5 linked regions of the Haladaptatus sp. R4 genome follow. The protein of the gene in region 1 binds, or shares a complex with, the protein of each later gene. Links are inferred from orthologs where the notes say so. Each region holds a gene or a part of one and is shown in the gene's direction. Other genes may lie near its edges. The genes, in order: A4G99_RS10795, rpl7ae, A4G99_RS21085, A4G99_RS13625 and A4G99_RS08465.

Region 1 (5,450 bases):
GTTGTGGGCCACGCCGACTTTGGCGTCCGGGACGGCGTCGCTGTTGGGGTGGTCGCCGCGCAGGATGCGCGTCATCTCGGCCAGTTGGCTGGCACCCGTCGCGCCGACGGGGTGACCCTTGGCCTTCAGGCCGCCCGAGAGATTGATCGGGCGGTCGCCGTCACGTGTCGTCTCGCCGCGCTTGGCCGCGCCGATTCCCTCGCCGGGTGCGTAGAAGTCGAGGGCTTCGAGCGCCAGCACTTCCGCGATGGTGAAACAGTCGTGCACCTCGGCGACGTCCACGTCGTTCGCGTCGATTCCTGCATCTGCGTAGGCTTCCTCGGCGGCCTCCTCGGCCGCAGGCGAGCGGGCGAGGTACTCGCGCCCTTGGAGCGCCATCCGGTCGCCGCCCTGTCCGGTTCCCGTGACCGAAACCGGCGCGTCGAGGCCGTGTTCCTCGGCGTACTCGTCGCTGACGAGCACGACGGCGGCCGCACCGTCCGTGATGGGACACGCGTCGAATAGGCCGAGCGGTTCGGCGATCATCGGTGCGTCGAGCGCCTGTTCGAGTTCGATCTCCTTCTGGAACTGGGCGTGTTCGTTCGGCACGGCGTTCGCGTGGTTTTTCACCGCGATGTGAGCCAAATCCTCGCGCGAACCACCGTACTGCTCGAAGTAAGCCCGCGCCATCAGCGCGTACGCGCCGGGGAACGTTATCCCGGCCCGAACCTCGTACAGGTCGTCCGCCGCGATGGCGAGGGCTTCCGTCGTCTTCGCCGTCCCGAGGTTGTTCATCCGTTCCGCCCCGCCGACGAGAATCGCGTCGGCCTCCCCGTTCCGAACGTCCTTGACGGCCTGCCGAATCGCGACGCCGCTGGATGCACACGCGCTCTCGTAGCGCGTCGCGGGCGCACGAATTCCCGCGGCTTCCGCCATCAGCGGTCCTTGGTGGCCCTGATGTTCTGCCAATTCGCCCATGAAGTTTCCGTAGTAGAGTTCCTCGATATCGTCGCGGGGGACCTCCGCATCGGCGAACGCGCTCGCGCTCGCCTCGGCGAACAGGTCACGCCCCGTCCGCTCGGGATGCTTCCCGAAGTGAGTCAATCCGACTCCTGCAATCCGAACACCTGTCATGGGAGAACGTACGAGCGGCCCGGTTAAGAAAGCCACTCCTTTCGATTTCAGGCCGAATGGGAGAAATTTCAGCCGGTTGTCCCGGGTCGGGATGGACGAACGTACAATTACCTACCGCCAAATCCTTCATTAATTTTCAAAACTGAACGTTCACCGGAAAATCGACAAATCGGTGCCGCTGTGTGGAAATAACTAGCGGACGTACCGCGTTACCGTCCCGCATTTTTCCCGGTTCGCCGCGTCCGTTTTTCGCCCGAGTCGACTCATCACCGGCGGTACGACTCGACGGGAGAACGGGAAGAGGGTAGAATCGAACCGTTCGGCACCGAATCAGTTCGCGGAATCGACGACATCGACGTCCTCGGCGTCGATGGCGTCCGTATCGAGCCAGTGGGGAACGTAGTTCCGGCGGTCGAAGTCCTCGCGTTCGTCCTCGGTACCGATGACACACCACAGTTGGGGTTCGTCCGGGCCGTGCCAGTCTCCCTGTCGGGTGATGGAGAAACAGACCTGTTCTACGTCGTCGTAGTTGATGATCGCGTCGTCCCGGATTCCGGGGTCCCCGTGGATGATGAGCCGTTTCATACGAGAGGGTTTGTAAGGCGGTCAATTAAGCGCTTTGCAACCGCCGTTCGACTCCGCTTCGGGTACGGATTCGTCTCAGACGTAGTATGGGACGTTGTTCATGTGGGTGACGATTTCGTCGCCGAGGGTGTCGAGATAGTTCGAGTGGTCGTCGCCAACTTGCGAAGTCGCGTCGTACTCGACGTAGTTGGGTGCGGGCGTGTTGCCGTCCTCGTACCCCGTCTCGCCGAGCGCCTGGTCGAACTCGATGGTGTTGTACACCCACTCCAGCACGTCGTCCTCCTCGTTGTGGTAGTTGAACGTCGCCGTCGTCTGGTTCGTGATGGCGTTGTACGTGTCCATCCACTCCTTGGTGGGCGCTTCGTTGTCCGTCGCCGCGCCGAGCATGTGGGTCGAGTACACCTCGTAACCGCCGTCGTTCCACCACGAGGTCACGTCGAGCGAGCGAAGCGAACTGAGGAGCACCTGTGCACCGAGCGAGTGGCTGGCGAACCTGAGCGTGGTGTTCGGACAGTAGTATTTGAGGTACACCGCGAACTGCGCGAGTTTGACGCCATTCTTCTGGGCGACGTCCTGTGCCGTCCCCCAGCCGAAGTCGACGCCGCCACCGGCGTCGCTGTCCCACGAATAGCCGATAAGGGTTCCGTCGTACCCTGCGGCGTCGAGGTTGTTCTTCGCCGAGAGGAACTTGTCTTGGGCCTCCTGCACGGGGTCGCCGCCCGTCTTGTGCCAGCCGTGGATGAACACGGTCAAATCGTCCACACAGCCGGTATCGACGCCCGGAACATCGCCAGTGGTGTCGTAGCCCGTCTCGGTGTGGCCCGAAGTCAAGTTACCGTCGTCGTCGAAGTGGCCGCGTGTCGAGACGATGGGAATCCCGTATCGGTCCGCGCTTACCGTTCCCGTTCCCATTCCGAGCGCTGCGAGTCCCGCCCCTGCGACACCGGTTCGTTTGAGAAATTGCCGTCGATTGACGTTTGTCATGATGTATTCACTCTGTATTTTATGGAGATGAACTTCAAAATTTTTATTTTCATAATAGAATGAAATAGACTCACGGAGAGGGCTATATATTCCGTCCCGCATCCGTCGCAGTGGAAACCAAACGGGTTTTAAGTCCCGGCCCGCAATTTCACCGTAAGGTCGATATCTATGCAGATGCCACGTCGATTTAACACGTACTGTCCGCACTGTCACTCACACCACGAACACGAAGTCGAGAAGGTCCGCACTGGCCGACGAACCGGTATGAAGTGGGACGCTCGCCAGCAGAAACGCGGTAAAGCCGTCATCGGTAACGCTGGTGGTTTCTCGAAGGTGCCCGGTGGGGACAAACCGACGAAGAAGACCGACTTGAAATACCGTTGCAGCGAGTGTGGCAAAGCACACCTCCGCCCGGGATGGCGTGCAGGCCGACTCGAATTCCAGGAGTAAACACATGGCAGGAAATTTCTACAAAGTTCAGTGTCCGGACTGTGAGAACGAACAGACCGTCTTCGGCAAGGCGTCGAGCGAAGTCAACTGCGTCGTCTGTGGTCACAACCTCGCCACGCCGACCGGCGGCAAGGCAGAAATCAACGGCGACGTCCTCGAAACGATAGCATCCCGATGAAATACAGTGGCTGGCCCGACACTGGCGAACTCGTCGTCGGTAAAGTAGACGAGATTGAAGACTTCGGGGTCTTCATCGACCTCGAAGAGTACGAAGACAAGCGTGGGCTTGTCCACGTCAGCGAGGTCGCCAGCGGTTGGATCAAAAACGTCCGAGACCACGTCAGCACCGGACAGACCGTCGTCTGTAAGGTTCTCGACGTTGACGAGGGGTCCCAACAGATCGACCTCTCGATCAAGGACGTGAACGAGCATCAGCGAAGCGACAAGATCCAGGACTGGAAGAACGAGCAGAAGGCCGACAAGTGGATGTCGCTCGCGTTCGGCGAGGACATGGGCGACGAGCAGTACACGCACGTCGCAAACGAACTCCTCTCCGAGTTCGGCAGCATCTACGACGGCTTCGAGCAAGCGGCGATTCACGGTCCCGAAGCGCTCGACAGCACCGACCTCACGGACGAGGAAATCGGACAACTAGTCGAGACCGCTCGCGAGAACGTCTCGGTTCCCTACGTCACCGTCACCGGCTACGTCGACCTCCGCAACCCGGGGAAAGACGGCGTCGATGGCATCAAGGAGGCGCTCAAAGCCGCCGAAGGAAACGGCGACATTCCCGACGAAGTGGAACTCGACGTTACCTACGTCGGTGCACCCGAATATCGCGTTCGTGTGAAGGCACCGAACTACAAGACGGCGGAGGCGCAACTCGAAGAGAGCGTCCACCGTGCGGAGGTCGTCATGGACGGCATCGAGGGGACCGCCGACTTCCACCGTGACCGCCACACCGAAGACGAATGAAATCGAACATCCGGGTATGTTCCGCGTGGGAGGCGGAACACGACCGCCCGGTGTACACCCTTTTGACGACGTGTCCCGACTGTGGAGCGAACGCCGTAAACAGCGCACCCGCCCCGTTCGACCCGAACGACCCGTACGGGGAGTACCGACGCGCACTTAAGCGGCGCGACCACGAATAAGGTACATGGACGAAATCGACATCGACATCGTCGCCAATCCCGACTTGGAAAGCCCCGTCCTCATCGAGGGACTTCCGGGCGTCGGTCACGTCGGTAAACTCGTCGCCGAGCATCTACTCGAAGAGAAAGAAAGCGAACTCGTTCGACGGGTGTACTCCGAGTATCTGCCGCCACAGGTGAGCGTCGGGGACGACGGCACGGCCGCACTGGTCTGTGTGGAACTCCACGCGTTGACGCTGGACGGGCAGGACGTACTCGTCCTGACGGGCGACTATCAAGCCCAGGACAACGTCGGCCACTATCGGCTGACGAACGCCTTTTTGGACATCGCCGAGGAGTTCGGTGTCGAACGCGTCTTCGCGCTCGGCGGCGTGCCGACCGGCGAACTCATCGAGGAGTACGCCGTGTTAGGTGCGGCCGCGACGACGGAGTTCGTGGACGAACTCGAAGACGCGGGCGTCGAGTTCCGCGAGGACGAACCGGCGGGCGGCATCGTCGGCACCAGCGGACTCCTGCTCGGTCTCGGCGGACGGCGCGGGTTCGAAGCGACGTGCCTGATGGGCGAGACGAGCGGGTATCTGGTCGACCCGAAAAGCGCGCAGGCGGTCCTCGAAGTCCTCCAGAAGGTGCTCGATTTCGAGGTCGATTTCAGTTCGCTCGAAGAGCGCGCCGAGGAGATGGAGGAAGTCGTTAACAAGATAGAGGAGATGGAATCCCAATCCCAACAGGCATCCATCCCGTCGGACGACGACCTGCGGTACATCGGCTGAGCAGTCACGTTTTCCCCGTCGTAACGGCCAGTTAGAACAGCGAACGCTCTTGTCCGTTGTAAATGTGGTACAGCGCGGAGACGAGGAAGAACGTCAAAAAGAACCACGTCCAGAACTCGAAATCCAGCAGTTGTATGGAAAAGAGGTGGAGTTTCGCCGCGAAGAGGACGATGAACTCCAGTACCCCGAGACCGAGATAGTACGTCGGCCACGAAACGTCGTGTTCGGCGACGACCTCCATATACACCTCGACCTCGCGTGCGCGGTCGTTGAGAACCAGTTCCTTCGACCGTTGGTCGTACTCCACGATACCGAGGTCGTCCAGTTTCGGGAGGTGTGTCTGATGGAGCGAAACGTAGACACTCTTTCTAACGTTTCTGGGTGGGGGGACTCC
Region 2 (5,385 bases), on another replicon or contig:
GGAATCCACGTCCACGATGGCGATTCCACGGTGGGCACGAAGCAGAGAGACGAACCGTCGTCGGAAGTTCCCGCTCACGTCGTCGACGGAGTACGGCGGGACCGCGAGCGTCGCGTCGAAGTCGTCCCGTCGCGTCGGCCACGAGTCGAGCGGCGGTGTGAGCAACACGAAGAGACCGCCGCCGTCCACCGCGCCGACGACCCTCCCGAGCGCGTTCGGTCGAAGTTCGTCGTGAGCGTCGAAGACGACCGCCTCGTGGGTCGTTCCGAGGAGGTTCCCGGCCCGGTTCTGGCTCACTCGTTCGCAGTCGAGCACGCGTCGAGGGGCGACCTGTGCGGTTTTCCCCTCGGGGATTTTTGCGGCGGCGAGGGCATCTTGAGCGACTTCGTAGCCCTCCTCGCGGTCCCCGGCGAGGACGAGGAGTCGCCGCTCGTTCGACTCGCGGGCTTCGTTGCGGAGCGCGGCCACCAGTGACGAGACGTTCACGTCCGTGTGGTTGGTCGGTTCGCCGCAAGGATGTTTCTCTTTGGTGGAGGAAAAGACAGGAGTCGCGGCGAGGTGGGGTTTACGTGATGGCGTCAACCCGCTCGCATTTCGTGCGCGGGGACCTCGCCGGATAGGATGTCCATGGCGTCACGTATATGCTTTCTGGCTACTGTCAGTGAAAATTACTCTCCGGCGGCTACCCTGCGAGCGACGAACCGGCGTACAGTGCGACGACGAGCAGAATCCAGACGGCGTCCACGAAGTGCCAGTACATCGTGACGGTCGTCACCGAGGTGTCCCGTTCCTCCGAGAACTGTCCGTACAGAGCGCGGACGAACAGGACGCTCATGAGGACGATACCCAGCGTGACGTGCAGGCCGTGTAAGCCGGTCAGCCCGAAGAAGGCGCTCCCGAAAACGCCCGACGTGATGGTGAATCCCTCGTGCGTGATGAACAGCATGTACTCGTAAATCTGTCCGCCGATGAACACCACTCCCAGGAAGACGGTCAACCCGAGGAAGGCAATGAATCGCTGTCGGTGCCCACGGAGTAGCGACATATGCGCGTAGTGGAGCGTCCCACTGCTGGCGACGAGGATGACCGTGTTGACGAGGACGAGTGCACTCAGTACGTCCGGAATTCCCCCCGCTGGCGGCCACGTCCCGACGCGGATGAAGAAGTAGTAGACGAATCCCGCGCCGAACGTCGCCACTTCGGTCCCGAGGAACAGGGTCATCCCCCAGCGGAGTTTCGTCCCCCCAGAACCGTCGTGTTGCCAGTACTGGTCCACGAACCCGTGATACAACCACCCGTACAGTCCGGTGAGGAAGACCATCGTCCCCAGGACGAACAGGACAGGGCTGACGAACGTCGGAACGTAGCTGTTTCCGCCGTGGCTCAGGACGTACAACCCGGCGCCGACGTACAGGCTGACGATACCCAGGGCGCCGATGAACGGCCACCACGAGGCTTCGCCGAAATCCTTCGGCCAATCCTCGGGCGCTGAAAAGTGCTGTTCCTCCTCGTCGGCCACCGTTTCGGTGCTCATGACCGGCCCCCACTCATGAACCGACGTACGGGTCGAACGCACAAAACAGGTGTTCGGATTCGTCGGAAACGTTTCGACCGGGAAATTGCCCAGTCGAACGGTGAATTGAAACGTTTTTGTCATTCGTCCGTTTCGGTACGAGCATGCCTGGCCCCATCTTCTGCTCCGGTGAACGAGTCGAACTCAGGACGACCGAACGGGAGGACGTCGACTTCATCCAGCGCGCTCGAACTGATCCGGCCATCCGAACGTCGCTCGGGTTCGTCCGACCGTACAACCACGAGCAGACCGAGGAGTTCTTCGAAAACACGATTTCGGCGGACAACGGCGATTCGAACTTCCTCGTCTGCGTGGACGGCGAACCGGTCGGCGAGGTGAACCTGTTCCGCGTCGAGCGCGACCACGGCGAAATCGCCTACTGGCTCGATTCCGACTGGCGGGGCGAGGGCTACGCGACGGAAGCCGTTTCCCTGCTCCTCCGGTACGCCTTCGGCACCAGAGGACTCCATCGCGTGTTCGCTCGAATCGGGGGTTTCAACGACGGGTCACGGGGACTCGTGGAGCGATTGGGATTCCAGCGGGAGGGCCGACTTCGTGACCACACGTTTTGGCGCGGGGAGTACCACGATACCTTCGTTTACGGCCTGCTCCGCGAGGAGTGGAACGGCGGTTTCGAGTCCCATGAATAATCCCCCGAAATCGCCCGATAGGAGCGTGTGCGCCACCGTAGCACCCCGTCATGGATTTGAAAGCGTTTTTATGGGGGCATACTCTACTGGAGGGTACAACCTACGCGGGGTTGATGATGCTCCTAGCCGCACAGGACTCATCCGGCAGGGGAGCCTGAGCCAGCGCGTAGGAGAGGTGAACAACCTATGCCAGTATACGTCAATTACGACGTCCCAGCTGACTTGCAGGACCGAGCGCTCGACGCGCTCGAAGTCGCACGGGACACAGGAAGTGTAAAGAAAGGAACGAACGAGACGACCAAGGCAGTCGAGCGCGGCAACGCCGACCTTATCTACGTCGCGGAAGACGTGACGCCGGAAGAAATCGTCATGCACCTGCCCGAACTCGCCGACGAGAAGGGAATCTCCTTCATCTTCGTCGAGACGCAGGACGATGTCGGTCACGCGGCCGGACTCGAAGTCGGCAGCGCTGCCGCCGCCATCGTTGACGCTGGCGAAGCCAGCGACGACGTGGACGACATCGCCTCGAAGGTCGAGGAACTTCGGTGAGGTGGTAGACGATGAGTGCTGAAGAGACCGGACAGGAGGATTCCACCTCCGCCGAGGTCATCGAAATCGTCGGTAAGACGGGGATGCACGGCGAGGCCATGCAGGTCAAGTGCCGCATCCGTGAAGGTAGCAACCAAGGGCGAATCATCACTCGCAACTGTCTCGACCGGTCCGAGAGGGCGACGTGCTCCAGTTGCGAGAGACCGCACGTGAGGCAGACTCCATCGGAGGACAATAATGCCACAGACACGCGAGTGCGATTACTGCGGAAACGACATCGAACCCGGCACGGGAACGATGTTCGTCCGCGTAGACGGAACGACCATCCACTACTGCTCCGCGAAGTGCGAGAAGAACGCCGACCTCGGGCGCGAACCGCGCGACCTCGAATGGACCGAGGCCGGCCAAGCAGAGAGTGGTAACGAATGAGCGAACGAACCTTCGTGATGGTCAAGCCCGACGGCGTTCAGCGTGGTCTCATCGGGGAAATCGTCTCCCGATTCGAGGACCGCGGTCTGAAGATGGTCGGCGGCAAGTTCATGCAGATCAGTGAAGAACTCGCCCACGACCACTACGGTGAACACGAAGGCAAGCCGTTCTTCGACGGCCTCGTCGAGTTCATCACGTCCGGCCCAGTGTTCGCGATGGTTTGGGAAGGGCAAGACGCAACGCGACAGGTTCGCCGCATGATGGGCGAAACCGACCCAGCCGAATCCGCCCCGGGCACCATCCGTGGCGACTTCGGTCTCGACCTCGGCCGAAACGTGATCCACGGTTCGGACCACGAGGACGAGGGCGCAAACGAGCGCGAAATCGGCCTGTTCTTCGACGAAGAGGAACTGGTCGATTACGAGCAAGTCGACGCCGAGTGGCTGTACGAATAAGCCACTGACGTTGCAGATTACGAATTCATTTTCTGGAAGTAAGTCGATGAGCGACGGCCATTCCGCTCGAACGCTACCCGCTCGTCAGAACGAACGTCAGGAGGAACCCGGCCGCAGTTGCGAGCGCGACGAGCGGTCCTCCTTCGTCGAACGCCTCGGGGATGACGGTCACGGCGAGCGATGCGAGCACCGCACCTCCGGCGAACGCCCGAACGAGGGAGAGCAGTTTGTCCCCGAATCCGGCCGAGACGACGCTTCCGATAACGACGGCGGCGGTCAGTAGTCCAGCGACGAGCACCCAGAGGCCGATGATATCCTTCCTCGAATAGTCCTGACTCTGCATGTCCGTCGCGCCGTTGAGCGATTCGGGAAAGTTCGAGGCGAAGATGGCGACCAGCAGGGTGAGATAATGGACGTGTCCCGCGCCGCCGATGGTGACGCCGAGGGCGGTGTTCTCGGGAACACCGTCGAGGGTGACACCGGCCAGCAGGGCGAAACCGGACTGGCTCGACGCGTAACGGTCGATGAGCATATCGGCACCGACGAACACCGCCGCACCGGTCATCAACCCCGCTCCGGCGTACCACGGGCCGCCCATGTTGAACGCCTCTTCGAACAAATCGAAGGTCAACGCGGTGATGAGCGCGCCGCTGGAGAAGGCCAGCGCGGCCGCCACCACGTCGTCCGGCGGCGTCCAGAACGTGCCGAGTGAACTACCCATCACCAGCGCGCTGGAAGCGAGCACGCCGACGACGAGCGATGTCGGAAAGAACACGTCGTGTCGTTCGCGAGGATAACTGTTAGCAGTTGTGGCAGTCCGGGTTGGTTTATCGAAATGAAAAGCCGCAACGTAGGTGGCCGAATTCGATAGTTCCGTGGTTTGGGTCACTGTATCGCCTGCGGTGAAGACCTGACCGAGGTCGTGGAAAGTAACACGAACGCGAAGTTCAGTACCGTAACCGTCCAGGAATGTTCGGAGTGCGGTGCGATTCTCGGCGTGACGAAAGTCGGCATGTAATTCCCCATTTTGCGGCAATATTTGCCGCAAAGCACCCCGTCAGGACAGTTGCTACCGAAGGACACAGTCGAGGGGGAATCACGATGAGCGATACCGAAACATCGGAAAGCGGAGCGCACGAAGAGCACGAACATCACCACGACGTGGAGGGGCCGGGATATGCCACGCCGCAGGCCGCCATCGAGGAGGCCGAGCGCGAGGAAATCGCGTACGTGCCGTCGCTGTACGTCGGGACGGACGTGGACGCGCCGGACTTCCTGTCGGTCGTGGACGTGAACCCAGAGTCAGACACGTACACCGAGGTCATCGACCGCGTGGAGATGCCGAACAAGGGCGACGAACTACACCACTTCGGGTGGAACGCCTGTTCGTCGTCCTGCCACGTCGAGGGGTTGGAACGACGCCACCTCGTGGTACCGGGTCAACGCTCGTCCCGACTGCACATCATCGACACGAAGGACCGGGAGAACCCGGAAATCGTCAAAGTCATCGAACCCGAGGAGGTGTACGAGTACGACCTCTCGGCACCGCACACCGTCCACTGCATTCCGGACGGGGAAATCCTCATCTCGATGCTGGGGAACGAGGACGGCGACCTGCCGGGCGGTTTCCTCGAACTGAACGACGACTTCGAAATCGAGGGGCGATGGGACCCGCCGGGCGAGATGGAGATGAACTACGACTTCTGGTATCAGCCACGCCACAACGTGA
Region 3 (5,450 bases), on another replicon or contig:
CAAATCGTCCTCCACCGCGACTCACTCGATGGGATCCGCTGCGAACTCGAACACAACTTCATGCTGACTATCGTTTCGGCGAGCGGCGAATGCGACGAGTGGCTCCGGCTCATCGGCAGTCCGGTCGAGATAAAGAACGCGAGTCAATTTTTGGGACGGCACGGCGTCAGCCTGCCGTAATCGGGTTTCAGCGGTCGTCGTATCCCTTCAGTGGTTAGGTGAACGGTTCTTACCCGCGGAGAGCCGATCCCACCGTTCTCCAGCACCCGAAAAGAAATCCTTAAAACTCCGGCGAGATTTCGGATACGTATGGTAGATACGATAGAAGTACTCGTCCCCGGTGGACAGGCCAACCCCGGCCCACCACTCGGCCCGGAACTCGGCCCGACGGCGGTCAACGTGCAGGAAGTCGTCAACGAGATCAACGAGCAGACGGCTGCGTTCGACGGCACGGAAGTGCCGGTCACCGTCTTCGTCGAGGACGACGGCGGCTTCAGCCTCGAAATCGGTGTCCCGCCGACGGCGGCGCTCGTCAAGGACGAGGCCGGATTCGATACTGGCAGCGGCGAACCCCAGAAGGATTTCGTCGCCGACCTCTCCATCGACCAAGTGAAAAAGATCGCCGAACAGAAGAAACCCGACCTCCTCGCCTACGACACGAAGAACGCGGCGAAGGAAGTCGTCGGAACGTGTGCCTCGCTCGGTGTCACCATCGAGGGCGACGACGCACGCGAGTTCAAAGCCAAAGTGGACGCCGGCGAGTACGACGACGCGCTCGCGGCGTAAACTGGATTCTTCTTCATATCCACAGCAGTATCGCGGAGTAGCCACCGGCACCGAGTGCGAACGCCCAGAAGCGACTGCGCCGTTCTTCCGGGAGTTCTTCTTTGATGACGTTGAGGATGACGCCACCAGCGAGGAACGCAAAGAGGGTGTTCACGACGGCTTCGTCCACGTGCGTGGCGATACCGATTCCCCACCCAACGACGACGGCGGCGGCGAGCACCCAGCGGCCGACCCGGTCGTAGGTGTCCCGGTGGTGGTCCCGAAAGCCGTAATCGTTGACGATGAAGTGAAGCGCCATGGCCGTCGCGTACAGCATGAGGCTGATGATTCCCGGTTGCTCCCGATGCACGAGCAGGTAGCCGATGAGCGCGTTGTACGTCGTGAACGCGCCGACGTGAATCCAGAAGACGCTCATGGTCGTCCCCGGTTGGGTGGTCTTTTCCGGATCGGTAGAACGATTCTCGTAGCCCGATTCCTCCGCGAGTCGTTCCAATCCGTAGAACAGCGCGAACCCGCCGAGCGCGACGAGGAAGACGTGGCGCTCGAAGAATCCGGCGAGGAGCGGAACCGATTCGAGTATCGTCCCGCCCTTGAGTTCGGGGAGGACGTGGACGAAGACGTAGGCGACGGACGCGCCGCCAGCGATCGAGAGCCAGTAGTTTCGCGGTATCCCTCGAAACGCGCGTACCTGCCCGGCGCCGAGGTGCACGGACGCGAGCGTGATGGCCACGAGGCCGGTGAGAAGCGTCGATGTCGTCATCGCTGTCTGTACGTGATTCGTGCCCAAACCGCAAACCAATGGTGGCTCGACGGGGTATCTCGCCGAAATAGTTCGACGGGTTTAAGTTCCGCATGCGTCAAATTCGGGTGAGACAGGCATGGCCTGTTTCACTGACCCGTAGGAGCATTCCTGCGTACTACGGAGGTGAACGATGGCAAATAATGAGATAGAGCAAGCAGTCTCTCGCGCACTCGAGGACTCACCTGAGCGGAATTTCCGCGAAACGGTGGACCTCGCAATCAACTTGCGCGACCTCGATTTAAACGATCCGTCGAATCGTGTCGACGAGAGTATCGTACTCCCGTCCGGAACCGGCCAAGATACCAAGATTGTCGTCTTCGCGGAGGGTGAGACAGCCCTTCGTGCGGAGGACGTCGCGGACGACGTTCTCTCGGGCGACGAACTGGAAGACTTGGGCGATGACAACGACGCGGCAAAGGACCTCGCGGACGAAACGGACTTCTTCATCGCCGAGGCGTCGATGATGCAAGACATCGGTCGATACCTCGGTACCGTTCTCGGTCCGCGCGGTAAGATGCCGACGCCGTTGCAACCCGACGACGACGTCGTCGAGACCGTCAACCGGATGAAAAACACCGTCCAGCTTCGGAGCGGCGACCGACGAACGTTCCACACGCTCGTCGGCGCGGAAGACATGTCCGCCGAGGACATCTCCGACAACATCGACGTTATCGTTCGGCGTCTTCACTCCAATCTGGAGAAAGGACCGCTCAACGTCGATACTATCTACGTGAAAACGACGATGGGACCGTCGGTGGAGGTTGCCTAGAATGTCCGCAGAAGCCGAACACAAGACAGAGCACATTCCGGAGTGGAAGCGCGAGGAAGTCGCTGAGCTGACGGATTTCGTCGAGAACTACAACAGTGTCGGCGTCGTCAACATCACCGGCATTCCGAGCAAACAGCTCCAGAACATGCGCCGCGGTCTTCACGGAAGCGCGGAACTTCGCGTCAGCCGTAACACGCTGGTGCAGCGCGCGCTCGACGCCGTGGGCGGTGGCTTCGAAGACCTGGAGGAGTACATCACGGGCCAAATCGGCCTTATCGGGACGAACGACAACCCGTTCGGCCTGTACAAGGAACTGGAAGACTCGAAGAGTCCGGCACCGATCTCGGCCGGTGAGGTCTCCCCGAACGACATCCTCATCCCCGAGGGTGACACGGGTGTCGACCCCGGACCGTTCGTCGGCGAACTCCAGCAAGCCGGAGCATCCGCACGGATCATGGATGGCTCCATCCACGTGACCGAGGACAGCCTCGTCGCGGAGGAAGGCGACGAGGTTTCGCAGGAACTCGCGAACGTCCTCGCCGAACTCGGTATGGAGCCGAAAGAGGTCGGTCTCGACCTGCGCGCCGTCTATTCGGACGGCGTCATGTTCGAGTCGGACGAACTCGCCATCGACGTGGACGAGTACCGCACGGACATCGAGACGGCTGCGGCCTTTGCCCGCAACCTCTCGGTCAACGCCGTGTACCCGACCGAGCAGACCGCACCGCTGCTCATTTCGAAGGCCACGGGCGAGGCCAAGAGCCTCGCCTGCAGGCCGAAATCGAGAGCCCGGACGTCGTGCCGGACCTCGTGAGCAAAGCGGACGCACAACTGCGCGGACTTGCCGCACAAATCGACGACGAGGACGCGCTGCCTGAGGAGCTTCGCGGTGTCGAAGCACCCGCAACGGGCGGCGTGGCCGAGGAAGAAGAATCGACTGACGAAGAAGCAACTGAAGCCGAGCCTGAAGACGATGACGACGACGATGATGACGACGAAGACGCAGGCGCAGGTCTCGGCGCGATGTTCGGATAATTACTAACCATGGAATACATCTACGCAGCACTCATCCTGAACGAATCGGGCGAAGAGATCAACGAAGACAACCTCACGGACGTGCTCGACGCTGCTGGCGTCGACGTCGAAGAGTCCCGCGTCAAGGCGCTCGTCGCCGCACTCGAAGACGTGGACATCGAGGAGGCCGTCGAACAGGCCGCCGCCGTCCCCGCTGGTGGTGCCGCTGCACCTGCCGGTGGCGACGACGAAGGCGCTGCTGACGAAGCCGAAGAAGAGGAAGCCGCTGAAGAAGAAGAAGACGACGAGGACGAGGACGCCGGTGGCGAGGGCCTCGGCGAACTCTTCGGCTAAACGCGACGACTTCAACTCGAACACTTTCTTTCGGACGCCGCGTGGAGAGCGACGGCGTTCGCGGACGTGACCGACGGGATGGTTCTGCGGTTTCGACGTGATTGCTGGAGAGTGGACGTTCGTGTTCGAGGGGTCGGGCGTGAAGGAGGAGTTCTATTCCCGCAGATACGCCACGACTTCGTCCGGGTCCGCCGACAGGCCGCCGCCCTGTGCGAACGCCGGACTGCCGCCACCGCCGCCGCCGAACTCGGCTGTTACGTCGTCCACCACGTCGCCAGCATCGACCTCGCCAGCAGTACCGACGACGATGAACGTCGAACCGTCCTTTCCGGCGAGCGCGACCACGTCGGCCGTCTCGCCCGCGAGTTCCCGTACCCTGTCGCTCAGTTCGTTCGGGCCGACGCCGTCGATGGTTCCGACCAGCCACTCGTGACCGTTCCGGACGACGGTCTCCTCCGCGAGTTCCGCGATGGTCGCCCCGACGAGTTGCGATTTCGCGTCGGCCACCTCGGCTTCGAGTGCATCGATTTCGTCGGTGAGACGGGCGATTTCGTCGGGTAGATCTCCGATTCCGGTGCCCGCGGTTCGTGCGGCGTCCAGCGCGCTCAGTTTCTCCTCCGTCCGCGTGCGGATGGCTGGCGGGCCGACGGCGAACTCCACGCGCGTCATGCCCTCGCCGGGGTTCGACCGGTCGAGGATCGTCACCGGGCCGATTTCGCGGGTGTTCTCGACGTGCGTGCCGCCACAGGCCGCCACGTCCCAGCCGTCGATATCGACCACGCGAACCGTGTTCGAACCGCTCAACACGCCCTCTTCCGTTTTGGTGTTGAACGCGATTTCCTCCCGTTCCAGCGCTTCCTCCTTCGGGAGTTGTTCCCACGAAATGGGTATCGAGTCCCATACCGCGCGGTTCGTCAGGCGTTCGAGTTCCGCGAGAACCCCGTCGTCGATGTCCGTCGAGGTCTGGAAATCGACGCGAATCTTCTCCTCGCCGATGTCGAAGCCACCGTAGCCGAGATCGTCCAAGATTCGCCGACCCGCACCGTACAGGACGTGACTCGCCGTGTGCGAGCGCATGCAGTAGGTGCGAAACTCCTCGTCGATCTGGCCGTTGATTTCGTCCCCCTCGGCGAAGTCGGGCGTCGTTTCGAGGCTGTGAACCACCTCGCCGTCTCGTTTCTGTACGTCCACGACTTGAATCCCGTCGAGCGTTCCCCTATCGGCCGGTTGGCCGCCGCTCTCGGCGTAAAAATACGTCTCCGAAAGGACGATATCGGTGCCATCGACGGCCGAAACGGTCGCCTCGAAGCTCGTTCGATACGGCTCTGCTGGCGCGTGAGTCATACCCGTTCGTGCGAAACGGGCGGACAAAAACGCTACGCCGACTCCGACAACGTCAGGTCGAGGCGCTCCTCCAGCGCCTCGATGACCGACCCGCCGACGCTCGCGCGGTTGGCTCGACTCTGTTCGACTGCGAGCAGGTCGTCTTCATCGATTCCGAGTTCGTCCGCGAGTTCGCCGGACTGCAGTCCGGCCTCCTGTCGTGCCTCGACGACGCGGTCGCCGTAGTCGGAGACGAGATACGGGAGCGGGTCGCTGTCGTAGCTCGTCCCTTCCTCTTCCCAGTGGCGTGCATCTCCCTTGCGGGCGTCGTCCATGCGCGCCGTGCGCTGTGCGGCGCGCCGTTTGCGATCCTGCTCGCTCAACTGGTTTCCGCCCGTTTTC
Region 4 (5,304 bases), 550 kb from region 1 along the record:
TCACGACCCGCTCTCGTTCGAATTCTCGCTTCCATCCGGCTCGTACGCCACGGTCTTCTTACGCGAATTCCTGAAGGCGAACCCGTTGGAGATGGGATAACAAGCTGGAGATGGGATAGCGGGGCGGCCCCGGCCGCGTGTATAATCCTTCACCGTACTTCGCTCCACGGCTCCGAGGGCATATGGTGAACCCCGGCGTGACTCCATCGATGGCCGGTCGCAAGGGAAGGGTGATTTCGATACTGCTCGCCGCGGTCGTTTTCGTCTCGACGACGGTCACGCCCGTCCTCGCGGAGGGCGACGACGCGCCGATGGTGACCGGACTCCCCGCCGGAGTCGTCTTCATCGCCGGAGCGGCGTTGTTGGTGTACAGCGTCGAGAAACTCATCGGATTTCTTACCAAGGCCGCCGTCGGTCTCGACCTCTCCCTGTTCGTCCTCGCAATCCTCTTCACCGGCATCGAGTTCGACGACGTGGTCTTCGGGGTCGCGACCAACGTCGAAAACTTGGACGGCGTCGCGCTCGGCGTCGTGTTCGGCACCGCGCTATCGCTGACCGGAATCACGCTCGCGCTGGCCGCCATCTTCACGCCCTTCGAGGTGGACGTTCCCCGCGACTACCTCGTCCTGTTCGCGCTGTCGCCGTTCGTGATGGTGCCGTTCGTGCTGTCCGGGAGCGTGACGCCCTCCGATGGCGTCGTCCTCATCGCCCTGTTCGTCCTCGTCTTCGGCTACATCGTGTACCGGGAATCGAGTCGCAACACTCCCGTCTTCCGGGATACGGAGGTACGGGAGATGCTGGACGGTGGTGTCGTCCGCCCCGCCGCCGACGACATTCCGTTCGTCCCCGACCGCGAACTTCCGGGAATCGCGTGGTTGGGTCTCTCGGTCGTGGCGCTCGTCGGTCTCGTCATCGGTGCCTCGGCCATGTCGATGGGGACGGAGGGAATCGTCACGACTACGGCATCGAGGACACCGTGTTCGGGGCGACCGTCGCGACGGCCGTGTTGACCGTCGAGGACCTCTTTTTGACCATCGAACCCGTCCGGCGCGGCGCGCCCGAAATTGGCGTCGGCAACGTCGTCGGGAGCGTCCTCTTTTCGGTGACGGGGAAAATCGGGGTCATCGCGTTGGCGGGGAGCATCGGCATCGGGTCGTCCGTCCTCGTCTGGCACCTGCCCGTGTTCGTCGTCGGGACCGTGCTCGCGGCGTACTTCATCCACACCGGTCGTCTCCGGCCGTGGCAGGGGTACGTCCTGCTCGGCCTGTACGTCGCCTACTGGGTCGTCAGCTTCGTCGTCTTCGGCGGCGCGCCGATAGAAATGTAGATTCAGTTTCCTCTCGAAGTTGTCTTCTATCCGATATTTATCTTTCTCTCACCGACCTCGATTCCGAAACGCCGACGTTAAACGCCGCGATTGGCAATGAACGCGCATGAACTGTCGGCAGTGTGCGTCCTCGCTCGAACGACCGGGCGACTACTGCCTGGTCTGCCGGACGCAGAACGCCGACTCCGTCGTCCTCACCGTCGCCCGCGACCACGCCGAACTCACGATGCTCCGGGACGAAACCGTCGTGGGGAAGACCGGCGTCCGGACCACGCCGGAGGACGGTGAAAACGAGGTCGTCGAACTTCGCAACTTCGCGGGGCGCATCGCCGACGAAGTCCGCCGAAAACACCCCGAGGAGGTGTACGCGGCGGGCAACCGCGACGTGATTCGGGCGATTCGGGCGAAACTCCACCACGACTTCTATCGCGTCGGGGACGAGGACCCGGTCGAGGAGGTGCTCGCCGCCGAGGGGAGCGCTCGCTCGAAGTCGTGGACCTCGACCCGAGCGAGAAACTCGGCGGCTCACACACCACGCTCATCGGCAACCACGACGGCATGCGGGTGATTCGGGAAGTCGCTTGCCACCCGCACGTCAAGAAGGTCATCCCCGGTCCCATCAGCGCCGGGGGGTCGAGTTCGGACTCCGGCGTCCGCGCCAAGGCGACCCGCGCCGACGAGAACGGCAACGTCCGTATCCTCCTCCGCGACGGCTCCAGCGTGCAGGAAAACCGCGTCGTCACCACCGCGATGGACCGCGAACTCGGCGAGCGGATTCGGGAGGATCTGAACGAGGCGCTACGGGAGAGCGGATTTCAGTAGCCCACGAACCGGATTTCGGTTTTCGTTCGACGCGTCCGTCGGTTGGTCTCGCACAACCTTGTCTAACCGGCGCGTGGTGCTGTGCGCGGTTGCGTTGCGGTCTCATCGACGTCTGTACTTGCTGTCACGGCGAAACGATCAGCGACTCTTCGCCAGCGTGCAGCCGTAACTTTTGTAGTCGAATCTCCCGATTACATTCAACTACACCCGTTTCTGACGCAGCCCCAGCCCTTTTGGGCCTGCGTAATTATATGTAATTACATGGCCTCACGCTACGACGCGATACTCACGGCGATTCCGACGCTATCGGGCGGTGGATACGTGGCCGGGCAGTTCACGTCGTTCCCGATGGCCATCCTCGGTCTGCTCGGGGCGCTGTTGGTCGTCGGGTACGCGTTGGCTCGACCGCCGGTCTGAACTCAAAGGGTTTATCTGTCCTCTCGGGTTATTTCTCGGTACTATGGCCGAAGACTCTAAATCACGAACCGGCAGTGCCGGTCGGTTCGGAGCGCGATACGGTCGCGTCGCGCGCAAGCGCATCTCCGAAATCGAAGCGGACATGAACGAGAACCACACCTGCCCGGACTGCGGAAGCGACACCGTGGACCGACAGGGAACGGGCATCTGGGAGTGCGGTCGGTGCGGCTACACGTTCGCCGGTGGTACCTACCGCCCGCAGACGCCCGCCGGACAGACCGTCAAGCGCTCCATCCGCGCCGCATTGGCTGACGACGAATAATGAGCTACAAGTGTTCGCGCTGCAAGCGGGATGTCGAACTGGACGAGTACGGCGGCGTCCGCTGTCCGTACTGTGGCCACCGCGTTCTGCTGAAGGAACGGAGCCGCGACGTCAAGGAAGTTCACGTCCGGTAACGCCCGTGTCTCACGACGCGTTTCTCGAATTCGATTACGACTCCGAGGAGCGTGCCGTCACGGTGTTCCGAAGCGTCGAGCAGGAGATCGGCGAGATCGACGACGAGCGCTCGCGGACGACCGTCGAACGGGACGGGAAGACGATGCTGGTTACCGTCGAAGCGGCGGACCTCGTCGCCCTCCGCGCGGCCCTGAACACGTGGCAGACGCTGATCGGGGTCGCCGAAACGGTCGCCGGAACCGCCGACTGAACGGGTAAAATTCGACCGTCTGATCAGTTGACTGTCAGTCTAGCTTTTTCGGATATGTTTTTTGCCGTATCGACGCATTTGTATTCATCGGGTTCCTTACGATAGCACCGTGTTCCGAAGTAGTCCGGGAACGAAGTGCGTATCGTGGCGTCGAACCACCCCTGCCGGGGGGCGATAGTCGTGTTCGACCGACTCAACCCATTCGGGAGTAAAAAGGATAGCACGGGTGGAACGGATTTCAAACGAGGCCACCGCATCGAGATCCGATGTCCCGAGACGATGACGCCGATCGCCACGGAGCACACCGACCCCGACGACTGGGATTCGAACGTTCCGGAGGGAGAGGGAGTTGCAACCTACGACTGTCCCGCGTGTGGCGGTCAGCACCGGTATCTCTGGGGGCCGCCGGTACCGCTCTGTTTGGACGACGATAACGACGACGACGAACTCGTCCTGTTCGAGGGCGAGTAGACGACGGTTCGAGAACCCCGTTTCAGTTTTCGCTCCATACGCTATCTTCCGGCGTTCGCGTGAGCGTTCCGTCTTCGTCCCACGTTTCGACTACCTCGTCGAGGCCTTCCCGATAGCTTCGATACCGTGGTTTCCAGTCGAACGTCTCCCGGAATCGATCGTTGGTGGTCGGCATCGATGTCGTCAGCAACTCGACCGAGTTCTTCCCAACGAGCGGACGCGCAAGCCAGCCCGGTATCCGTCGCGGCGTCGGGGCGCCGAGTCGTTCTGCGAACGCGGTGAACAGCGTGGCGACCGTCACCGGTTCGTCGTCTGTAACGTGCCAGAGACCGCTCTCGTTCGATTCGGCCGCCGTGGCGAACGCCCGCGCCGCGTCTTCGACGTGGAGTATCGAGAGCGTCGCGTCCCGTCTACCGAGGAGTCCGCCGCCGAGAATCGGGAACTCCCCGTTCAGCAGTCCTTCCCCCATCTGTCGAGTGTGCGCCGAGTCGGCCGAGTAGAACCAACCACAGCGAAGGATTCCGACCTCGAATCCGTACTCCTCTCCACCTCGGCGAACGACGCGCTCCGCTTCGAGCGCGGAGCGCGTGACCCGGTCGGGATGCGGCGGCGAGTCCTCGTCGAATCGACCGCCGTCGGGTTGGCGGGCGACCCAGACGATACTCTGGAGTAGCAGGCGCTTCGCGTCGATTTCGTCGGCGACCGCCACGAGGTTCCGCGCGCCTTCGACGCGCACTAAATCGTTCCGCGTCCACTCCTCGTCGGTCGGTTTCAGACTCGTCGGAATGGCAGTCGCGACGTGAATCAGCACGTCACAGCCGTCGGCCGCCTCCACCAGCGATTCCCGGTCGAGAACGTCCCCACGCCGAGGTTCCCCACCGTTCTCCGCAACGAGTTCGTCGCCGCGCTCGTCCCGCGCGAGGCCGACGACGTGATGGTTCCGTGCCGAGAGTTCCGCGACGAGACGACGGCCGAGGACACCGGTCGCACCGGCGACGAAGACGTTCATACTCGATGTCACGACCGCCCCGCCAATACGGGTTTTGCCGCGTGTGCCGGATGGTTCTCCCGTTTCGGACCCGGTGACGACTACGAACTATGTTCGCCCGGTTCGAGTACCGGTCGAAACGACGGCGGAGCGTGCCGGGCGTAACCCGTCCAAAGTCCTTCTGGCTCTCTCCGCGCGAGTAAAAGCGGGGCTTTTTCAGTCCAGACGACAAGGGACGGGTATGCAGGGTAATCTTCCACCGGAAGCACAGGAGAAGCTCGAACAGCTGCAGGACCTTCAGGATACGGCACAGCAGGTCGCCGTGCAGAAGAATCAGGCCGAAACACAGCTCACTGAATCGGAGAACGCGCTCGAAGAACTCGAAGACATCGACGAGGACGCGACGATGTTCCGCGAAGTCGGCGAACTGTTCGTCAAGACCGGCTACGACGAGGCTCAGGAGGACCTCGAAGACAAGGTCGACAGCCTCGAAATCCGCGTCGAGACGCTGAACAAGCAGGAAGAGCGTGTCCGAACCCAGTTCGAGAAGCTGCAGGGCGAACTCCAAGAGA
Region 5 (5,496 bases), on another replicon or contig:
GGGCTACCACCAGCGTACCGAACTCAACAAGCGTCTCATCTCCCTCGGCGACGACGACGAGGCCTCCGTCGACGGTGGCTTCGTCAACTACGGCGAGGTCGATGGTCCGTACGCGCTCATCAAGGGTTCGGTGCCGGGCCCGAACAAGCGCCTCGTGCGCTTCCGCCCTGCCGTTCGACCGACCGACCAACCGCGCCTCGACCCCGAGGTGCGCTACGTAAGTACGGAGTCCAACCAGGGATAACCCATGCAGGCAACAGTACGTGACCTGAACGGCGAGGACGCTGATACGGTCGACCTGCCGGACGTGTTCGAAACGACCGTCCGCACCGACCTCATCAAGCGAGCAGTGCTCGCCGCACAGGCAAACCGGAAACAGGACTACGGTACCGACCCCCACGCCGGGATGCGTACCTCCGCCGAGTCGCCGGGCAGTGGCCGCGGTATGGCCCACGTCCCGCAGACGAACGGACGAGGTGCTCGCGTTCCATTCACCGTGGGCGGTCGTGTCGCACACCCGCCGAAAGCGGAGAAGGACCGCTCCCGCTCGATCAACAAGAAGGAGCGTAAATTGGCAGTTCGAAGCGCCATCGCGGCGACGACGGACGCCGAACGCGTCTCGGAGCGCGGACACCGCTTCGACGAGGACACGGAACTCCCCCTCGTCGTGAGCGACGACTTCGAAGACCTCGTGAAGACTCAGGAGGTCGTTTCCTTCCTCGAAGCCGTCGGCATCGACGCCGACATCGCACGCGCGGAGGACAACAAGAAGGTTCGCGCTGGCCGTGGGACGACCCGTGGCCGCAAGTACAAGACGCCCAAGTCGATCCTCTTCGTCACCAGTGAGGAGCCTTCGCGCGCAGCGCGGAACCTCGCCGGTGCCGACGTTGCGACGGCGCGTGAGGTCAACACGGAAGACCTCGCCCCCGGTACGCAGGCAGGACGACTGACCGTCTGGACCGAAAGCGCACTCGAAGAGGTGGCTGACCGATGAGCGTCGTCGAATACCCGTGGGTTACGGAGAAAGCGATGAACGAGATGGACTTCGAGAACAAGCTCCAGTTCATCGTGTCGCTCGACGCGACGAAACCCGAAATCCGCGATGAAATCGAGGACCGCTACGATGTCACCATCGAGAAGATCAACACCCAAGTCACCATGAAAGGGAAGAAGAAGGCGACCGTCTCGTTGTCGGACGACGACGACGCACAGGACGTCGCCTCCCGAATCGGGGTGTTCTGATAATGGGACGAAGGATTCAGGGACAGCGACGTGGACGCGGTGGACCGACCTTCCGCGCACCGTCGCACCGATACAAAGCAGAACTGGACCACAAAAACGCCGAGGACAGCGACTTGGTCACCGGGACTGTCGTGGGTATCGAACACGACCCCGCCCGCAGTGCACCCGTCGCAGCCATCGAGTTCGAGGACGGCGACCAGCGACTCGTCCTCGCACCCGAAGGCGTCGGCGTTGGCGAAGAGATTCAGGTCGGCGTTTCCGCCGAAATCAAGCCGGGCAACACGCTCCCGCTCGCCGAAATCCCGGAAGGGGTTCCGGTGTGCAACGTCGAGCGCCAGCCCGGTGACGGCGGCAAGTTCGCCCGCGCATCCGGCGTCGGAGCGAACCTCATCACGCACGACCGAGAGGCTGCTGTCGTGGAACTCCCGAGCGGCGAAGTCCGACGACTCTCGCCCCAGTGCCGTGCCACCATCGGCGTCGTCGCCGGTGGCGGGCGGACGGAGAAACCGATGGTCAAAGCCGGTAACAAATATCACAAAATGAAGGCTCGCGGTACGAAGTGGCCGAACGTGCGTGGTGTGGCGATGAACGCCGTCGACCACCCGTTCGGTGGCGGTGGCCGCCAGCACCCCGGACGCCCGAAGAGTGTCTCCCGAGACGCTCCGCCGGGACGAAAGGTCGGGGACATCGCGTCCAAGCGAACTGGACGTGGAGGTAACAAATGAGCGGAAACGAATACCGAACAGGACGCGAAGGTGAGTTCACCTATCGCGGCTACGACCTCGACGAACTGCAGGACATGAGTCTTGAGGAAGTCGCGGAACTGTTGCCCGCACGAATGCGGCGAAGCATCCTTCGCGGGTTGACCGTCGAACAGGAGAAACTGCTCGACAAGGCCCAGGACAAAACCGAGGAAGAATCGGCGAACAGCCCGATTCGGACGCACCTGCGCGACATGCCCGTGCTCCCATCGTTCGTGAACAAGACGTTCGCCGTCTACAACGGCAGCGACTTCGAGCGCGTGCGAATCGAGCCGGAAATGTTGGGCCACTATCTCGGCGAGTTCCAGCTGACCCGCACATCGGTCGAACACGGACAGGCGGGAATCGGTGCGACCCGTTCCTCGAAGTTCGTACCACTCAAATAAACCATGGGAATCAGCTACAGCATCGATGCCGACCCGGACACCACCGCCAAGGGGATGCTTCGGGATCAGCACATGAGCCACAAGCACAGCAAGGCGATTGCCCGAGAGATCAAGGGCAAAACCGCCGGGGACGCGAAAGCGTACCTCCAGCAGGTCGTGAACGAAGAGCGATCGGTGCCGTTTAAGCAGCACAACAGCGGCGTCGGTCACCGTTCGGACATCGACGGCTGGGACGCAGGTCGCTACCCGGAGAAGGCGAGCGAGGCGTTCATCACGCTGCTCGACAACGTCGTGAGCAACGCGGACGCCCAAGGATTCGACGGCGAATCGATGAAGATCAAGCACGTCGCCGCCCACAAGGTCGGCGAAGTGCAGGGTCGAAAACCCCGTGCGTTCGGCCGCGCAAGCGCGTGGAACACGCCCGAGGTTGACGTCGAACTCATCCTTGAGGAGGTCGACAACTAATGGCAGACGAACATCAGTTCATTCAGGACGGCCTACAGCGGTCACAGATAGACGAGTTCTTCGCGGAAGAACTCGGCCGCGCAGGGTACGGCGGCATGGATGTCGCCAAGACGCCGATGGGGACTCAGATCGTCCTCAAGGCGGAAAAACCCGGTATGGTCATCGGAAAGGGCGGGAAGAACATCCGGAAGATCACCCGAGAGCTCGGTGAGCGGTTCAACCTCGACGACCCGCAAATCGACGTTCAAGAGGTCGACGAACCGGATCTGAACGCTCGTATCGTCGCCGACCGGCTCGCCAACGCGCTCGAACGCGGTTGGTACTTCCGGAAGGCGGGTCACACGACCATCGACCGAATCATGGACTCCGGCGCACTCGGCGCCGAGATCGTCCTGTCCGGCAAGGTCACCGGCGCACGCTCGCGCGTGGAGAAGTTCAACCGTGGCTACATCAAGCACAACGGTGAACCCGCACAGACCATCGTCGATCACGGTCAAGGCGTCGCGGTGATGAAACTCGGCACCATCGGTGTCGACGTGAAGATCATCCCGCCGGGAGCGGACCTCCCCGACGACTTCCAGATCGAGGAGGGCGCAAGCCCCGAGGAACTCGTTCCGGAAGCGGTCGAGGCCAACGAGGCCGCGGACCTCATCGAAGAGCCGAGCGACGAGGAGCTCGAAGAGCTCCGCGCCGACGAGGACGAGGAATCGCCGGAACCCGGCGAGACCGAAGTCGAAGAGGAAGTCGTCGAGGAAGTCATCGACGACGAGTCCGAAGCGGAAGCTGACGAGTCCGAAACCGAGTCCGTCGAAGAGGAACTCGACGAGCTCGAAGAGGAAGTCGAAGCCGAAGCCGAGGAACTCCTCGAAGAGATGGAAGAAGACGACGAAGCCGAGGAGGAGGCTGAAGAATAATGGCCATCCTTCACACCGAAGAAATCCGCGACATGACGCCCGCCGAGCGCGGTGCCGAACTCGAAGAGATCGAGACGGAACTGCTCAACGCGAAGGCGGTCAAAGCGGCCGGTGGTGCCCCGGAGAATCCGGGTCGCATCAAGGAACTCCGTCGAACCATCGCTCGAATCAAGACGATTCAGCAAGAGGAAGGCGACGCGTCGGACGACGACGAATAATCGCACACACCTCATAACCATGCCACTAACACCCGAGACGATAACGAAACACGAACTCGCCGGTCTCCGCGTGCGAGTCGCCTCGGCGACGAACCCATCCCTCGAATCGATCGAGGGACGGGTCGTTTCCGAGACGATGAACACGCTTACGGTCGAGTCCGCGTCTCGGTCGTGGCAGGTACCAAAACAGGGCACGACGTTCGAATTCGAACTCACAGATGAAGCCGCCGCTTCCGTCAAGGAAGCGGGGACCGCGTCCAAACGGAGGTCGGAAACTGCTGGAGTCCGCTCCGGTCAGTCTGGTCTTTTCTCCGAGTCTTGCTCGGAGACACGTCGGAACACTTCCGACGGTGGCGAGGGCGTGGCTTACGTTACGGTGGATGGCACGAATTTGCTCTCACGACCCGCATTGCGTACCGAAATTGGAGGAAATTCGAAATGGCGTTAGGATTGAATGTACCAGAACCGGAGGAGACCTGCTCCCACGATGACTGCCCGTTCCACGGAACGCTTTCCGTGCGCGGACAGATCATCGAGGGCGAAGTCGCCTCCACTGACATGGATAAAACCGTTGTCGTCGAGCGAGAGTACGACGTTGCAGTGCCGAAATACGATCGGCAGATGAAGCGTCGCTCCCGCGTTCCGGCCCACGCGCCGGAATGCATGTCGCTCGAAGTCGGCGACACGGTTCGTATCGCAGAGACCCGACCGCTCTCGAAGACGAAATCACACGTCGTCGTCGAGAACCTGACCGAGGAGGGTGACGACTAATGGAAGCACTGAAGGCTGACGTGACACAGGGCGTCGAGAAGGGCTCCCTGCTCAACTGCGCCGACAACACCGGCGCACGCGAGCTCAAGGTCATCAGCGTTTCCGGCTACCACGGCACGAAGAGCCGCCATCCCAAGGCAGGCATCGGTGACAAGATCACCGTGTCCGTCACGAAGGGGACGCCGGAGATGCGCCGTCAGGTGCTCGAAGCCGTCATCATCCGACAGCGAAAGTCCATCCGTCGTCCCGACGGCACGCGTGTCAAATTCGAAGACAACGCGGCCGTCGTCATCGACGACGTGGAAGAACCGCGAGGGACCGAGATCAAGGGTCCCATCGCGCAGGAAGTCGCAGAGCGGTTCGGAAGTATCGCAAGCACAGCTACGATGATAGTATGACTCGACAACCACGCAAACAGCGAAACCGGACCGAACGCGCACCGCTCCACGAGCGGCACGAACAGGTCAAAGCGCCGTTGTCCGACGACCTCCGCGAGGAGTTCGGCCAGCGTAGCGTCCGCGTCAACGCGGGCGACACGGTCGAAGTCATGCGCGGCGATTTCGCCGGCGAAGAAGGCGAAGTCGTGGACGTCGACCTGAAGTCGGCGACCATTCGCGTCGAGGACGTCGTCCTCGAAAAGGCCGACGGTGAGGATGTCGCGCGACCGCTCGACGCGAGCAACGTCCGCGTAACAGACCTCGACCTGTCCGACGACCGCCGTGAGGCACGTCTGGAAGGT

The links.
Region 2: A4G99_RS10795 (region 1) and rpl7ae share a complex: the UniProt entries of both Methanocaldococcus jannaschii proteins name them as parts of the 50S ribosomal subunit. The link is inferred for Haladaptatus sp. R4 from one-to-one orthologs.
Region 3: A4G99_RS10795 (region 1) and A4G99_RS21085 share a complex: the UniProt entries of both Methanocaldococcus jannaschii proteins name them as parts of the 50S ribosomal subunit. The link is inferred for Haladaptatus sp. R4 from one-to-one orthologs.
Region 4: A4G99_RS10795 (region 1) and A4G99_RS13625 share a complex: the UniProt entries of both Methanocaldococcus jannaschii proteins name them as parts of the 50S ribosomal subunit. The link is inferred for Haladaptatus sp. R4 from one-to-one orthologs.
Region 5: A4G99_RS10795 (region 1) and A4G99_RS08465 share a complex: the UniProt entries of both Methanocaldococcus jannaschii proteins name them as parts of the 50S ribosomal subunit. The link is inferred for Haladaptatus sp. R4 from one-to-one orthologs.

Annotation. Positions count from the first base shown.
Region 1 is NZ_LWHG01000021.1:249,552-255,001, forward strand. The notes cover bases 1,666-4,491. They hold A4G99_RS10795 (50S ribosomal protein L44e), read left to right. Parts: upstream 1,666-2,850; coding sequence 2,851-3,132; downstream 3,133-4,491. Other genes in these bases: A4G99_RS10785 (HAH_0734 family protein), read right to left, coding at 1,666-1,698; A4G99_RS10790 (twin-arginine translocation signal domain-containing protein), read right to left, coding at 1,774-2,682; A4G99_RS10800 (30S ribosomal protein S27e), read left to right, coding at 3,137-3,310; A4G99_RS10805 (translation initiation factor IF-2 subunit alpha), read left to right, coding at 3,307-4,107; A4G99_RS10810 (RNA-protein complex protein Nop10), read left to right, coding at 4,104-4,286. In the rest of the region: A4G99_RS10780 (thiolase domain-containing protein), read right to left, coding at 1-1,113; more of A4G99_RS10785, read right to left, coding at 1,444-1,665; more of A4G99_RS10815, read left to right, coding at 4,492-5,056; A4G99_RS27165 (hypothetical protein), read right to left, coding at 5,088-5,363. UniProt on the Methanocaldococcus jannaschii protein: Binds to the 23S rRNA.
Region 2 is NZ_LWHG01000031.1:26,011-31,395, forward strand. What follows is about bases 1,330-4,090. They hold rpl7ae (50S ribosomal protein L7Ae), read left to right. Parts: upstream 1,330-2,409; coding sequence 2,410-2,772; downstream 2,773-4,090. Other genes in these bases: A4G99_RS20770 (heme-copper oxidase subunit III), read right to left, coding at 1,330-1,534; A4G99_RS20775 (GNAT family N-acetyltransferase), read left to right, coding at 1,678-2,223; A4G99_RS20785 (50S ribosomal protein L24e), read left to right, coding at 3,010-3,201; ndk (nucleoside-diphosphate kinase), read left to right, coding at 3,198-3,656; A4G99_RS20795 (ZIP family metal transporter), read right to left, coding at 3,730-4,090. Also shown: tRNA(Met) cytidine acetyltransferase TmcA, read right to left, coding at 1-486; more of A4G99_RS20770, read right to left, coding at 683-1,329; more of A4G99_RS20795, read right to left, coding at 4,091-4,431; A4G99_RS26215 (hypothetical protein), read left to right, coding at 4,537-4,674; A4G99_RS20800 (selenium-binding protein SBP56-related protein), read left to right, coding at 4,758-5,385. UniProt on the Methanocaldococcus jannaschii protein: Multifunctional RNA-binding protein that recognizes the K-turn motif in ribosomal RNA, the RNA component of RNase P, box H/ACA, box C/D and box C'/D' sRNAs.
Region 3 is NZ_LWHG01000031.1:81,642-87,091, forward strand. The notes cover bases 712-3,537. They hold A4G99_RS21085 (50S ribosomal protein L1), read left to right. Parts: upstream 712-1,718; coding sequence 1,719-2,357; downstream 2,358-3,537. Other genes in these bases: A4G99_RS21075 (50S ribosomal protein L11), read left to right, coding at 712-786; A4G99_RS21080 (hypothetical protein), read right to left, coding at 800-1,546; rpl12p (50S ribosomal protein P1), read left to right, coding at 3,402-3,537. In the rest of the region: A4G99_RS21070 (hypothetical protein), read left to right, coding at 1-180; more of A4G99_RS21075, read left to right, coding at 310-711; more of rpl12p, read left to right, coding at 3,538-3,725; A4G99_RS21100 (DHHA1 domain-containing protein), read right to left, coding at 3,879-5,069; A4G99_RS21105 (multiprotein-bridging factor 1 family protein), read right to left, coding at 5,102-5,450. UniProt on the Methanocaldococcus jannaschii protein: Probably involved in E site tRNA release. Binds directly to 23S rRNA. Protein L1 is also a translational repressor protein, it controls the translation of its operon by binding to its mRNA.
Region 4 is NZ_LWHG01000021.1:800,350-805,653, reverse strand. Bases 1,569-4,248 are described here. They hold A4G99_RS13625 (50S ribosomal protein L37ae), read left to right. Parts: upstream 1,569-2,609; coding sequence 2,610-2,888; downstream 2,889-4,248. Other genes in these bases: A4G99_RS13605 (NAD(P)-dependent oxidoreductase), read right to left, coding at 3,767-4,248; A4G99_RS13610 (hypothetical protein), read left to right, coding at 3,418-3,744; A4G99_RS13615 (KEOPS complex subunit Pcc1), read left to right, coding at 3,028-3,273; A4G99_RS13620 (DNA-directed RNA polymerase subunit P), read left to right, coding at 2,888-3,022; A4G99_RS25970 (hypothetical protein), read left to right, coding at 2,411-2,566. Outside these bases: tRNA pseudouridine(13) synthase TruD, read left to right, coding at 1-100; A4G99_RS27325 (hypothetical protein), read left to right, coding at 183-1,010; A4G99_RS27320 (hypothetical protein), read left to right, coding at 977-1,327; more of A4G99_RS13605, read right to left, coding at 4,249-4,753; A4G99_RS13600 (prefoldin subunit beta), read left to right, coding at 4,974-5,304. UniProt on the Methanocaldococcus jannaschii protein: Binds to the 23S rRNA.
Region 5 is NZ_LWHG01000011.1:933,713-939,208, reverse strand. Bases 1,252-4,123 are described here. They hold A4G99_RS08465 (50S ribosomal protein L22), read left to right. Parts: upstream 1,252-2,392; coding sequence 2,393-2,854; downstream 2,855-4,123. Other genes in these bases: A4G99_RS08450 (ribonuclease P protein component 1), read left to right, coding at 4,006-4,123; rpmC (50S ribosomal protein L29), read left to right, coding at 3,768-3,986; A4G99_RS08460 (30S ribosomal protein S3), read left to right, coding at 2,854-3,768; A4G99_RS08470 (30S ribosomal protein S19), read left to right, coding at 1,964-2,389; A4G99_RS08475 (50S ribosomal protein L2), read left to right, coding at 1,252-1,967. Outside these bases: A4G99_RS08490 (50S ribosomal protein L3), read left to right, coding at 1-244; rpl4p (50S ribosomal protein L4), read left to right, coding at 248-994; A4G99_RS08480 (50S ribosomal protein L23), read left to right, coding at 991-1,242; more of A4G99_RS08475, read left to right, coding at 1,245-1,251; more of A4G99_RS08450, read left to right, coding at 4,124-4,434; A4G99_RS08445 (30S ribosomal protein S17), read left to right, coding at 4,425-4,757; A4G99_RS08440 (50S ribosomal protein L14), read left to right, coding at 4,757-5,155; rplX (50S ribosomal protein L24), read left to right, coding at 5,152-5,496. UniProt on the Methanocaldococcus jannaschii protein: This protein binds specifically to 23S rRNA. It makes multiple contacts with different domains of the 23S rRNA in the assembled 50S subunit and ribosome.